3 regions of the Neobacillus sp. NPDC093182 genome follow, and region 1 is predicted to be linked to each of the others. Evidence: riboswitches for the same ligand, from Rfam matches in the RefSeq annotation. Region 1 holds a riboswitch; each other region holds the start of a gene.

The links. A riboswitch is a leader RNA that binds a small molecule or an ion and turns the genes downstream of it on or off. The one in region 1 is predicted to bind glycine.
Region 2: it holds a riboswitch for glycine, as region 1 does, so the genes downstream of both, ACIQAA_RS12425 (amino acid permease) here and ACIQAA_RS14265 (amino acid permease) in region 1, are expected to answer to the same signal.
Region 3: it holds a riboswitch for glycine, as region 1 does, so the genes downstream of both, gcvT (glycine cleavage system aminomethyltransferase GcvT) here and ACIQAA_RS14265 (amino acid permease) in region 1, are expected to answer to the same signal.

Annotation. Positions count from the first base shown of each region.
Region 1 covers NZ_JBIVOI010000007.1:107,430-111,721, forward strand. The annotation lists glycine riboswitch at 120-222, opposite strand; gene ACIQAA_RS14265 (amino acid permease) at 318-1,706, opposite strand; glycine riboswitch at 1,956-2,014, opposite strand; glycine riboswitch at 2,017-2,115, opposite strand; gene ACIQAA_RS14270 (SGNH/GDSL hydrolase family protein) at 2,232-3,182, opposite strand; gene ACIQAA_RS14275 (nitroreductase family protein) at 3,409-4,077, opposite strand.
Region 2 covers NZ_JBIVOI010000006.1:20,217-24,508, reverse strand. The annotation lists gene ACIQAA_RS12435 (LutB/LldF family L-lactate oxidation iron-sulfur protein) at 1-470, shown strand, start outside; gene ACIQAA_RS12430 (LutC/YkgG family protein) at 467-1,183, shown strand; gene ACIQAA_RS12425 (amino acid permease) at 1,250-2,614, opposite strand; glycine riboswitch at 2,771-2,852, opposite strand; gene ACIQAA_RS12420 (GH1 family beta-glucosidase) at 2,998-4,292, opposite strand, start outside.
Region 3 covers NZ_JBIVOI010000001.1:438,039-442,330, reverse strand. The annotation lists gene ACIQAA_RS02345 (YqhG family protein) at 1-174, opposite strand, end outside; gene ACIQAA_RS02340 (DEAD/DEAH box helicase) at 152-1,840, opposite strand; glycine riboswitch at 1,994-2,082, shown strand; gene gcvT (glycine cleavage system aminomethyltransferase GcvT) at 2,269-3,372, shown strand; gene gcvPA (aminomethyl-transferring glycine dehydrogenase subunit GcvPA) at 3,394-4,292, shown strand, end outside.

The DNA.
Region 1 (4,292 bases):
AGAAAAGGGTAGCACTAGGCTTTCTTCTACCCTTCTCTGTCCTTTTACCTGAGAGTTTAAGTCCGATTAAGAACCTTCCCCTTTGGTGGCATATAACGTATATGCGCTCTCCAGAGCTGCGTCCAATTGTGGTTCCATCTACCTGAGAGATTTGTTCCAAGGGTCTTTTTGGAACTTGCTCCTTCGGTGGCGTGTAAATTTGCACTCTCCCACAACCATCTTCCGCTTATTCATTTTTATTATTTTCAGAATAATAGTAACACTTATACAAGTCAAGCTTTTTGTAAGCGGAAACATTTTTATTTTAAAAAATCCGCCTAATTTCCTACTACTTCTTGTTGATTCTCCTGCTCCACATCATCTGTCTTCTTGATCATCATCTTATAAATCGCTATCAGCATGATGAACCAAACAGGTGTTACAAATAAGGCGATACGAGTGTCTTCCGCAAGCCCAAGTACAACTAGCACAAACGCTAAGAAAGCAAGGATTAAGTAATTGGAAAATGGATAGAGCGGTAATTTAAATTTGTTCACTTTCGCTAAATCTGGTCTGGTTTTTCTGTATTTTAAATGACTGATGACCGTAATTCCCCAAATAAAGAGGAAACATACAGTAGAAATACTTGTAATCAGCGTAAAAACTCCTTCTGGCATCACATAGTTCAATATAACGGCAATTAGAATGACTATAGTGGAGAAGAACAATGCATTGGAAGGTACTTTACGGGAATCCAGTTTCGCTAATGGTACAGGTGCATTTTTGTCTTTGGCAAGCGCGTATACCATCCTGCTTGTACTGAAGATGGCGCTGTTACAAGCCGATGCTGCTGAGGTTAGGACAACAAAATTGACAATACCAGCCGCTGCTGCTATGCCAACTGCCACAAAGACTTGGACAAATGGGCTTTTCGCTGGATCAATCGCATTCCACGGATAAATACTCATGATGACTATGAGGGCACCAATGTAGAAAATCAAAACTCGTATAGGGATATTATTTATTGCTTTTGGGATTACTTTCTCTGGGTCTTCTGTTTCACCTGCTGTAAGGCCAACAAGTTCAATCCCAACAAACGCAAACACTACCATTTGGAATGACAAAATAAAACCATTAATGCCATTCGGGAACATGCCGCCGTGGCTCCATAAATTCGTGAAACTAGATGTGCCTGAATTTGTGGAAAAGCCTTTAACGATCATGAATATCCCAACCACAATTAGTGCAAGAATCGCAATGACTTTGATTAAGGCGAACCAGAATTCCATTTCGCCAAATAGCTTTACGGTTGCTAAGTTCATAAAGAGCAGAACGACAAGTGCAATTAATCCTGGCATCCACTGTGGTACGTCCGGAAACCAAAACTGTGTATAGAGACCAACGGCTGTTAAATCGGCCATTGCGATGGAAATCCAGCAAAACCAGTAGGTCCATCCCGTAATAAATGCTGCCATATTACCTAAATAGTCTCTAACAAAATCAACAAAAGAATGATATTTCAAGTTGGATAGAAGCAGTTCTCCGAGTGCACGCATGATTAAAAAGCAAATGGTACCTGTAATCAAGTACGCAAATAAAATCGATGGACCTGTTAAATGAATCGATTTTCCTGCTCCTAGAAATAATCCTGTTCCAATAGCCCCGCCAATAGCGATAAGTTGAACGTGCCTGTTTTTTAAACCCCGCGACAATTTTTGTTCCTGCAAATGAATCCCCTCTTTCTTCTTTTCCAGGATAGGTAATATCCCTATAAAAGTTTAATTTACTTAGTCAAATCGGCAGAAATAAGCGCTTACATTTTTTAAAGTAAATACTTTACCTGATCAACCTTATTGGAAACCGAAAAATATGGACTCCCCAACTATTCGTTTTGCGTTTAACACCCTCCTTTTTCTGTTTTTCTCTATTTTTCTCCACAAAAAAAGGACAGAGAAAAATAGGCGTATCCCTATTTTTCTCTGTCCTTTTACCTGAGAGTTTAACTCCTTTGGTGGCACATGGCGCTCTCCAGAGACGCGTCCTATTGTGGTCCTTTTACCTGAGAGATTGAGCCCAATTTTGGGACTTGCTCCTTCGGTGCTAAACAATGCGTTTAGTCTCTCCCACAATAATCATCCGCTAGTATGAATATAAATATATACTAGTTTATCAAAATCAAGATGTCAAATTAATTTTCAGAATTTAAACACTATTATAAATTAACAGAAGCAAACCTAGCTTTTTTTTGGGGATTATGACGCGACTTCGACTGTGTTAATCTCGGTTTTTTCATTGGATTTTTTCAAGTATTCTAAAACTCGCTGGGCCATTTGTTTATAGCCGCTTGTGTTTGGGTGAAATTCATCCTCCGCCAATAAGTCCATGTTAGTATTACTGAATAAGTCTTTTGTTGGAATATACCTTACATTATCATATTCTTCTGCAAGAGATACTCCTGCGTCATTCCAATGGTCAATGATCATGCCAAGTTCTTTTATTTCACCAAAATGGCGTTCAAATGGATTATAAAAACCTATTAAGTAAATTTGGGTATCTGGATTTAGATCATTAATTTTATTAAAAATGGCCTTTAATCGCTCTATATATTTCACCCTTTCCTCTTGGAAGGGTTCCATCGTAACATTCATAAAATTGGATTTTAATACATTCATAATGTCATTCGCGCCAATTGTGATTAGAACAATATCAGCCTCTTTAATGGAGGAAGCTACGTCTTCTTTCTCCAGCCTTTTCAGTAGTTGGTCTGTCCGGTTTCCTTTTTTACCATAGTTTTCTACGGTGATATTTAGGTTTTTGTCTTCAAACGTGTGATTAAGAATTCCCACATAACCGCCGTTCTCTGATTCATCTCCAATACCTTCGGTTAGAGAGTCACCGATTGCCACAATCTTCTGATCTCTCTTAAGAAAGTTTAGTGCAACTTCGACAACTTCCCTGACCTTATCCTTAATATTTTCCGTAATTGGCTTATCACTCTCGTCTGCTTGTTCAGTTTGTACCTGTTCTTCAGCTTTAGTATCTTCAACTGCCTTATCTACTGTTGTTTGTTCTTTATGAGCAGAAGCAACCGCCTTGACACTTTCCACCTTTGTTTGATTACGATCTGGCAGAAGTAAATATAGACAACCACTAAATACTAAGATACCAATCATAATACTCATCAGCGTTTTTTTTCTCTTCAAAATCCATCACACCTATTACTATTGTAAAATTATAATCTAACAACTTCATAATATATAGTTATTCATTTTATCATGCATGGCAACATTCCGAAAGAAATCTAAGGTAGTTTATTCCTTCCAGATACCCTATAAAATGGATTGTTAAACATACATAACCCCGTTCTAAGAAAGAACGGGGTTCGATTACGTTTTTAAAGTTGTTTTTAGAAACGTCTTTCGTAGTGTATTACTCATTAACTGAAGGCATTTCGTTAAAGAACGTAACATCCTCAATCGGAAGACGTGTAGTAGGATGTCCTGGTTTCGCTGCTTTACCAATAGCAATTAGCATGACCGGCACATACTGCTCGGAAATTCCGAACGCTTCAACGAACTTCGCTTTATCATATCCGCCCATTGGTACAGTGTCGTACCCTTTGGAACGCGCGACAAGCATGAGCTGCATCGAGATGAGGCCGCCATCGGTAAATACAATTTGGCGAGCCACTTCAGGCGGTAAGTTTGAATACATGCCGACGGTTCGTTCGATGAATGAGTTAGCCGTATCAGCTGGCATATAGCCTGCTTCAACAGCTTGTCCATAAATTTTTTCTGCTTTCTTGTAGCTTTCCACATCGCCAAGTACCGCAATCACGGCAGAAGCTTCGACTACTTGTTGCTGGTTAAATGCGATGGGCAAAAGCTTTTCCTTTAATTCCGGTTTATCGATGACTAGAAAACGCCATGGCTGCAGGTTCGAAGACGAAGGTGCCAACGCTGCCAGCTCAAGTATTTCAGTCATTTCTTCACGTGAAATCTGCACGGCTGGATCGTATGCACGGACAGATCGACGTTCACGAATAACATCTAAGAACATTTGCTGTTCAATTTTTTCTATAGTTTGAGAGTTTGACATTATAATTCCTCCTAGTAATAACATGATTGTTTCGTTCAACTCTACTATGAACATTTTTATAAATTTCTTATATTAGGAAGGGTCTTTAACCCTATGTGTGAAAAAGATACTTTGTATCCTACTAAGTTACCTTACTCACATTGAATACAATTGTCAAAACTAATGCATTGGTAACTTAATAAAGATGATGTGTAGTACAGGAGGTATAGCAAATT
Region 2 (4,292 bases), on a different contig from region 1:
ATGCCTGTCCCGTTTATCGACATGTCGGCGGCCATTCATACGGTTCCATCTATTCTGGTCCTGTCGGTGCGGTGCTATCACCGTTACTAGGCGGATATGATGATTATAAAGAGCTACCCTATGCCTCGACTTTATGCGGGGCCTGTACAGAGGCATGTCCGGTCAAAATTCCACTGCATCAGCTTCTTCATAAACATCGCCAAGTCATCGTGGAAAAAGAAGGACGAGCTCCGATCTCTGAAAAGCTTTTGATGAAGGCATTCGGTTTTGGTGCATCCTCCCCTGCTCTTTATAAATTTGGTTCAAAACTGGCAGCGCCGGTAATGTCGCCATTTACGCAGGATGAAAAAATCTCAAAAGGTCCGGGCCCTTTAAAAGCATGGACAGAATCAAGGGATTTCCCTGCACCAAATAAAGAAAGATTCCGTGATTGGTTTAAAAATCGTCCGAAAGGTGGAAATCATTCATGATAGGTACCATACAGAATCGCGATGCATTTTTAGGAAAAATAGCCAGCCGGCTAGGCCGTAAACAAAAAATGGAAATAGAAAGACCCATCTGGAATTTTCATCCCCAAGATGAAGTTCTAAAAGGCAGCTCACAAGATGAGCTTGTGGACGTATTACGGGAACAATGTAAAAATATCCATACGAATTTTGTCATGACCTCAAGTGCTAATCTATCTGACTCATTAAAAGAAGTGGTAAACCACAATGGCGGCGGCCCAATTGTCACCTGGAAAGATGAACGCTTTTCACAATTTGGCCTCGAAAAATTAATGAAGGAAGAATGGCCTCAAGAGGGAATTGATCTTCATATTTGGGATCATACAAAAGGCGAAGAAAATATCGCAAAGGCCGAGGCTGCAAATATCGGAATTACGATCAGTGATGTAACATTGGCGGAATCAGGCACAGCCGTTCTCTTTAGCAGCAAGGATAAAGGGAGAACAGTCAGCTTTTTACCTGCGACTTCCATCATAATAATCCCGAAAAGCAGCATCGTTCCCCGCATGACACAAGCGGCCCGTATCATAAATGAAAAAGTAAAAAACGGCGAACAAATCGCCTCCTGCATTAACTTCATCACAGGACCCAGCAACTCAGCAGACATCGAAATGATCCTAGTTGTTGGCGTTCATGGACCCATTAAAGCAACCTATATCATTGTAGATGATATTTAAGGTGACAGGATAGGAGAACCACCCTGCTCTAACGGCGCAGGGTGGTTTTCTGTTTTTCTAAAACATTTATGCTGATAGTTTGATATCTTTTTCCTTTTTTCCTCTATTGGAATACAAAATAAATAATAGTATAAACCATAGAGGTGTCAACAATAAGGAAGGACGTGTTTCTTCGGCAGCCAGCATAATGATAAGAATCATAGCAAACAACGTTAGGACCGCATAATTAATAAATGGTGTGAATGGTGCTTTAAATGTTGATTTAGCATGTAATTGCGGGCGTGTTTTCTTATACTTTATATGACAAATTAATATAACACCCCAAACCCAAATAAAACAAATGGCACTAATGGTTGTCACGATTCCAAAAGCTTGTGCCGGAATAAGTTTACTCAAAAGCGCACCGACCGATACCACAAGCGTGGATGTCCATAATGCGTTACTTGGTACATAATTTCTATTCAGTTTTGCAAAATTAGATGGAGCCTGATTATTTTTGCTTAAATTGAAAAGGATCCGGCTTGTTGAAAACAAACCGCTGTTGCAGGCAGAAGCGGCTGAAGTTAATACAACAAAATTAATAATTCCTGCGGCAATAGGAACTCCGACCAAACTAAATGTTTTTACAAATGGGCTTTCTGCTGCATTTAGCTGGGTCCAGGGATTCACACATAGTAGGATAATCAATGCACCTACGTAGAAAAAAAGAATTCTTGCAGGAATTTTATTAATAGCCGATGGGATATTCTTTTCTGGATTGGAGGTTTCCGCTGCCGATACACCCACTAGCTCAACTCCCACATATGCAAATACAACCATTTGGAATGATAGTAAGAAACCTGAAATTCCGTTCGGAAACAGTCCTCCATGTTCCCAAAGATTTTGAATTGTTACCGTTCCAGCATCGGTCTTGAATCCCATCACAAGCAATATAACCCCAATACCAATTAATACGAGAATAGTAATTACTTTTATTAAAGCAAACCAAAACTCCAATTCACCAAAAAGCTTTACCGTTAATAGATTAAGTCCTAATAAAATGATTAATGAGATGATAGCAGGTACCCATTGCGGAATGTCAAACCAATATTGTATATAGACTCCAACTGCAATAACATCAGCCATAGCAACCATAATCCAACAAAACCAATATGTCCATCCTGTTATAAATGCTGCCCGAGGTCCAAGATAATCTTCTGCAATATCGGTAAACGATTGGTAACCTGCTTTAGACAACAGGAGTTCCCCTAGCGCCCTCATAACGAAAAAAACGGCGATACCCACGATTAAATATGCAAAGATGATGGATGGACCTGCCAGTTGTATCGCTTTACCTGACCCTAAAAATAACCCAGTGCCAATGGTTCCGCCAATGGCAATTAATTGAACATGCCGATTTTTTAAATCCCTCTTTAATTCTTGCTGTGCCAAAACAAATTCCTCCCTAAAACTACTTTTAATGTGAAACGATGAGCAATAGATTTACCCAATAAAAAAAAGAGATTGGATGTTCTCCAATCTCTTAGGTCTAAGAATAACAAATAATAGTTGTCATGCTAATGAATATCAGCATAACAAATAAATATTCAGTACTCTTCTGTCCTTTTGCCTGAGATTGTGAACCCTTCGGCGCCGCTAAAATTCTAGCGGTCTCTCCAGAAGCTGCTCCTGCTATAGTTTGATCCATAGCATTCATAGCTGCTAATTATTAAATTTTTTATTGCGATAGTATTTTCAATATTTTATAAGTTTAATAGTAATTAAATACTTTGTCAACAACAACAAATAACACTCTGTTTTTTCAAATGATTAACCTAATACTCAAACCAATTATTATCCACCACTTTTTTATACCAATAATAACTGTCTTTTTTCCAACGTATTAAGGTATTAAAATCAACATGGACAATTCCAAACCTCTTACTATACCCTTCTGCCCATTCAAAATTATCCAACATAGACCACAAGAAGTAACCTTTAATATTCACTCCTGATTCTATAGCTCTGCTTAAGGCTGTTAAATGCTGCTGAAGGTATTTAATTCTCCTGTTGTCTTTTATAGTGCCGAAGACAGGCTCATCATTGTAGCATGCCCCATTTTCAGTAATATAAATGGGTACATTTCCATATCTTTCTGTCACATATGTTAATACTTTATAAAATCCTTCCGGATAAACTGGCCACCCTATATCGGTACGTTCATATCCCATTTCTACCGTTTCACAATTAAATAGCCCAGTATTCTCCTTATATCGTCCAATTTGACCTGCATAATAATTAATTCCTAAAAAATCAATTGGCTGTTGGATGATTTCCATATCGTCTTCCTCTATAGAAAGCTCCACACCTTTCTCCTTAAACCAGTCCACTAAATGCTGAGGATATTCCCCTTTAAACACAGGATCCATAAACCATCTAACTTGATGATCAATCTCTCTGTAACATGCCTCAACATCTTCTGGCCTATTGCTAAATGGTTCGAACCATGTTGTATTTGGAGCATAGCCAATTTCACCATTTATGCCAAGCTCTCTAAATTTTTGAACAGTCCGGCCATGGGCCACCAATAGATGATGAGAAATATCGGTCGCTAGTTGTAAGTCTGTATTTCCAGGCGCATGGGCACCTGCATAATTAGCAATATATGAAATACATAATGGTTCATTTAGCGTAATCCATTTTTTTATTTTCCCATTAAATTCCTTAAACATCGTCTCTGAATATTCCACAAAAGCTTCAACACTATCACGGTTTGCCCAGCCGCCTTTGTCTTGTAAAGCTTGTGGAAGATCCCAATGATAGAGTGTACACATTGGTTCAATTCCATTTTCTATTAATTTATCAACAAATTTATGATAGAATTCTAATCCCTTACGGTTGATATCACCTGTACCATTCGGAAAAATACGGGGCCAGGAAACTGAAAATCGATAGGTATCAATCCCCAGCTCCTTCATCATTTTAATGTCTTCCTCATATCTATGGTACGAATCACAGGCAACGTCTCCGTTATCTCCATTTACCACCTTTCCAGGTGTATGGGAAAAGGTATCCCAAATTGAGAGTCCACGGCCATCTTCAAAGGCTGCCCCTTCGATCTGATAAGAAG
Region 3 (4,292 bases), on a different contig from region 1:
TGGAATACCGCCAGTTTTTTCTAGGTAATGCCAATAAAAAGGCCGATTCATTAATTCCTTATCGAGCTCAATTGTTAATTGAACCGTTAAGTATCCTGGACCATTTTCTGTTATTTCACATTCATTAGCTTGAAAATAGCGTATGAGAAAGTTATGAATTTCCAGCTGCTGCATGTGAATCCTCCTTTTGCATATCTTTAGCTAAATCAATCATAGATGTAAGATTTTCCATCTTAATCCGCATCTCACCCTCAGAGCAGGATTGTCCAAAAATATCAATTAAATGATCTTCAATACTTCCAAAGTCTAACTTCGTTAAAATATCGTCCAAATCACCTATTACTTTTTCAAAAAGTTCAATTTTTTCATATAGAAGTTTTAATATATGTTCCTCCACTGTGTTTTGGATTGCAAAATTATAGATCATAACGTCCTTTTCCTGCCCCAGACGATGGATCCTTCCGATTCTTTGCTCCAGTCTCATTGGATTCCACGGTAAATCGAAATTAATAATATGATTACAGAATTGAAGGTTAATTCCCTCACCACCTGCTTCTGTCGCGATGAGTACCTGTGCATGCTTTTGAAATAGCTCGCGCATCCAATCTTTTTTACCTCGTTTAAAGCCCCCGCGGAACGGAACGGATGATATCCCGTTTTGTTTTAAATACCATTGCAGGTACATTTGGGTTGCTCTGTATTCGGTGAAAATAATAACCTTATCATCTATTTTTTGAATCAGTTCCAAAGCCTTTTCTGCTTTAGAGTTGGATGGAACTGCTTCCACTTTTGAAATTAAATGTTGAATCTGCTCTTCAAATTCCTTTGTAGGGTTTTCTTTTTTCTGAAGCATGTTCTTAAGCGTATAAAAAACGGCCTCTCTGCTGCTGCATGCTTCCCTCTGTAAAGTCATCACCGAGAATGCACTTGTTTGTACCCAATCGCCTTCGCTCTTTAAATCAGTGATGGCTTGATACAATTCTTTTTCCTGTGGTGTAAATTCGATCGGTATGGTTTCAACATGTCTCTTGGTCCATTCAATGCCTGTATCGGCGCGGCGGTTTCGAATCATTACCTTATTAACTAGCTCTTTTAAATGCTCATTATCATTTAATGAACGTGCATCCCGTTTGTATTTATCAAAAAAGGCTGTTTCACTGCCTAAATGTCCAGGTTTTAATAGGGATACGAGGTTGAAAATTTCACCAATTCGGTTTTGAATGGGTGTAGCAGTGAGAAGCAGACAAAACTTCTTCTTTAGATTTTGAACAAACTCATAGTTTTTTGTTTTATTATTCTTTAGCTTGTGTGCTTCATCAATAATGATTAAATCATAGTCCTGCTTATAGATAATATCACGGTGTGGATCCCGTTTTGCTGTATCAATAGACGAAACGACAACATCGCATTGTTCCCAAACATAGCTTTTCTTTTGAGAAACTGCGGGTATAAAGAATTTACTATTCAATTCATAAGACCATTGGGTTACTAAAGAGGCTGGGACAAGAATGAGAACTTTTTTTACAAGTCCACGAATCATGTATTCTTTTAAAATAAGACCAGCTTCTATCGTTTTTCCCAGCCCAACTTCATCGGCAAGAATGGCCTTTCCATTCATATTCTCAATTACTTGTTTTGCCGTCTCGAGCTGGTGTGGAAGCGGCGTCAGATTAGGCAAATGTTTGGGTGCCTGCAAGCCTTCAAATTCAGGGATAATCAGGTGTTTTTCAACGCCGACTGCCAGTTTAAAAAGGTCCCAATTTCCCCATGGTCCATCGTTCTCAATTCTATGTAAAAATTCATCCTGCCAGGAGGAATCAAATTCTATTTCAACAGTCATGGTTTCAGCTCCTTAATGCACAAAAATTTATTGCTCACCTTATGCTTTAATGGTAGGATGGTAATAGATTTGAATGTTTTAATTATTGCAATAAAATAAATTTCTCAGATGTATATTTTAGTATGACCCGAATTTGAAAATATTATAATGCGGATGATGACAAGGGGAGAGACTACAAATGTAGCGCCGAAGGAGCAAGCACGATGTGTGAATCTCTCAGGCAAAAGAACTCTTGTTTGACGCAGCTCTGGAGAGTGCTGACAAAATTGAGCAGCCACCAAAGGGGAAAGCCATCTAAGGTAAACTTTCAGGTGCAAGGACAGAGACCTTCTTTTGTTAAAGGGAGGTTTCTGTCCTTTTTTGTTTATTATGCCCTGGATTTATGGAACAACAAATGAAAAACATCTTTAGTTGAAGGGGGATTATTGATGACTGAATTAAAACGGACACCGCTATTCGAAGTGTATAAAGAATATGGTGGAAAAACGATTGACTTTGGAGGCTGGGAGCTGCCTGTTCAATTCTCAAGCATCAAGGAAGAACATGAGGCAGTCCGCACAAAAGCTGGTTTATTCGATGTTTCGCATATGGGGGAAATCATCGTCACGGGACCAGACAGTCTTAGCTATTTGCAAAAGATGTTAACAAACGACATATCAAAAATTAAAAATGGCGGAGCACAATATAATGCAATGTGCTATGAAAATGGCGGCACTGTTGATGATCTTCTTGTTTATAAAATAGAAGACAATCATTATTTACTAGTTGTTAATGCTTCCAATATCGAAAAGGACTATAAATGGCTTGAGGACCATTTAGAGGGCAATGTTTCGATCGATAATTTGTCTGAAAAAATGGCTCAATTGGCGCTGCAAGGCCCGATTGCTGAAAAAGTACTTCAACAGCTGGCAGGTGATACTGATCTAAGTAGCATTGGATTCTTTAAGTTCCAACAGGAAGTAACGATTAAAGGAAAAAACGCACTGGTCTCACGAACTGGTTATACAGGCGAGGATGGCTTTGAAATATATTGCGATGCGTCAGACGCAGTAGAACTTTGGAAGGCGATTTTATCTGCTGGGCAAGAGGAAGGGGTCGTTCCTTGTGGTTTAGGCGCCAGGGATACTCTTAGATTTGAAGCGACTCTTGCGCTTTATGGCCAAGAATTGTCTCCTGAAATCACCCCGCTGGAAGCAGGTATCGGCTTTGCAGTTAAGTTAAATAAAGAAGCTGATTTTATCGGTAAAGAAGTACTTAAACAGCAAAAGGAACAGGGTGCTGCAAGAAAATTAGTTGGAATTGAAATGATTGACCGTGGAATACCGCGTCATGGTTACCCTGTCTATAAAGGTGAGGAACTGATTGGGGAAGTGACAACGGGAACGCAATCACCATCCTTGAAAAAGAATATTGGACTTGTGCTAATTAAAAATGAATACGCAGGTCTTGAATCAGAAATTGAGGTTGAAATTCGCGGAAAACGCTTGAAGGCGAAAGTCGTACCAACACCTTTTTATAAACGAGAAAAGTAAACACGAGGGGAGATTAGGTTTATGAAACATCGATATTTACCTATGACTGAAGCAGATAAAAAGGCAATGCTCGAAACAATTGGCGTTAAATCCGTCGATGAATTATTCAGCGATATTCCTGAAAAGGTTAGATTTAAAGGGGAATACAACATCAAAGCTGCAAAATCTGAGACTTCTTTGATGAAAGAACTATTCCGAATGGCTTCTCGTAATGCCGATTTAAAAACAAATGTATCCTTTCTAGGTGCAGGAGTTTATGACCACTATATGCCGGTAATCGTTGACCATGTTATTTCACGCTCTGAATTTTATACAGCCTATACACCATATCAACCTGAAATTTCCCAAGGGGAGCTCCAAGCCATTTTTGAGTTCCAGACGATGATTTGTGAGTTAACTGGTATGGATGTAGCAAACTCCTCCATGTATGATGGCGGAACCGCATTGGCAGAAGCAGCGATGTTGAGCGCGGGTCATACGAAACGCAAAAAGATTATTGTTTCTGGTGCTGTTCATCCTGAGTCAAGGGAAGTCCTAAAAACTTATGCAAAAGGTCAGTATCTTGAAGTGATTGAAGTACCAGTTAACGAGGGAATTACAGATATTGAAGCATTAAAGGGATTGGCAAATGAAGAAATTGCCGCAGTCATCGTGCAGTACCCAAATTTCTTCGGAAGAATTGAACCGTTAAAAGAACTAGAGGAAATTGTCCATGCAAATAAGTCTTTATTTGTTGTTTCAAGCAATCCACTTTCACTTGGAGTATTAACACCTCCTGGAAAGTTTGGTGCAGATATTGTCATTGGTGACGCACAGCCGTTTGGAATTCCGTCTGCGTTTGGCGGACCACACTGCGGTTATTTTGCGGTAACTACTAAGTTAATGAGAAAGGTACCAGGACGTCTTGTGGGCCAGACCAC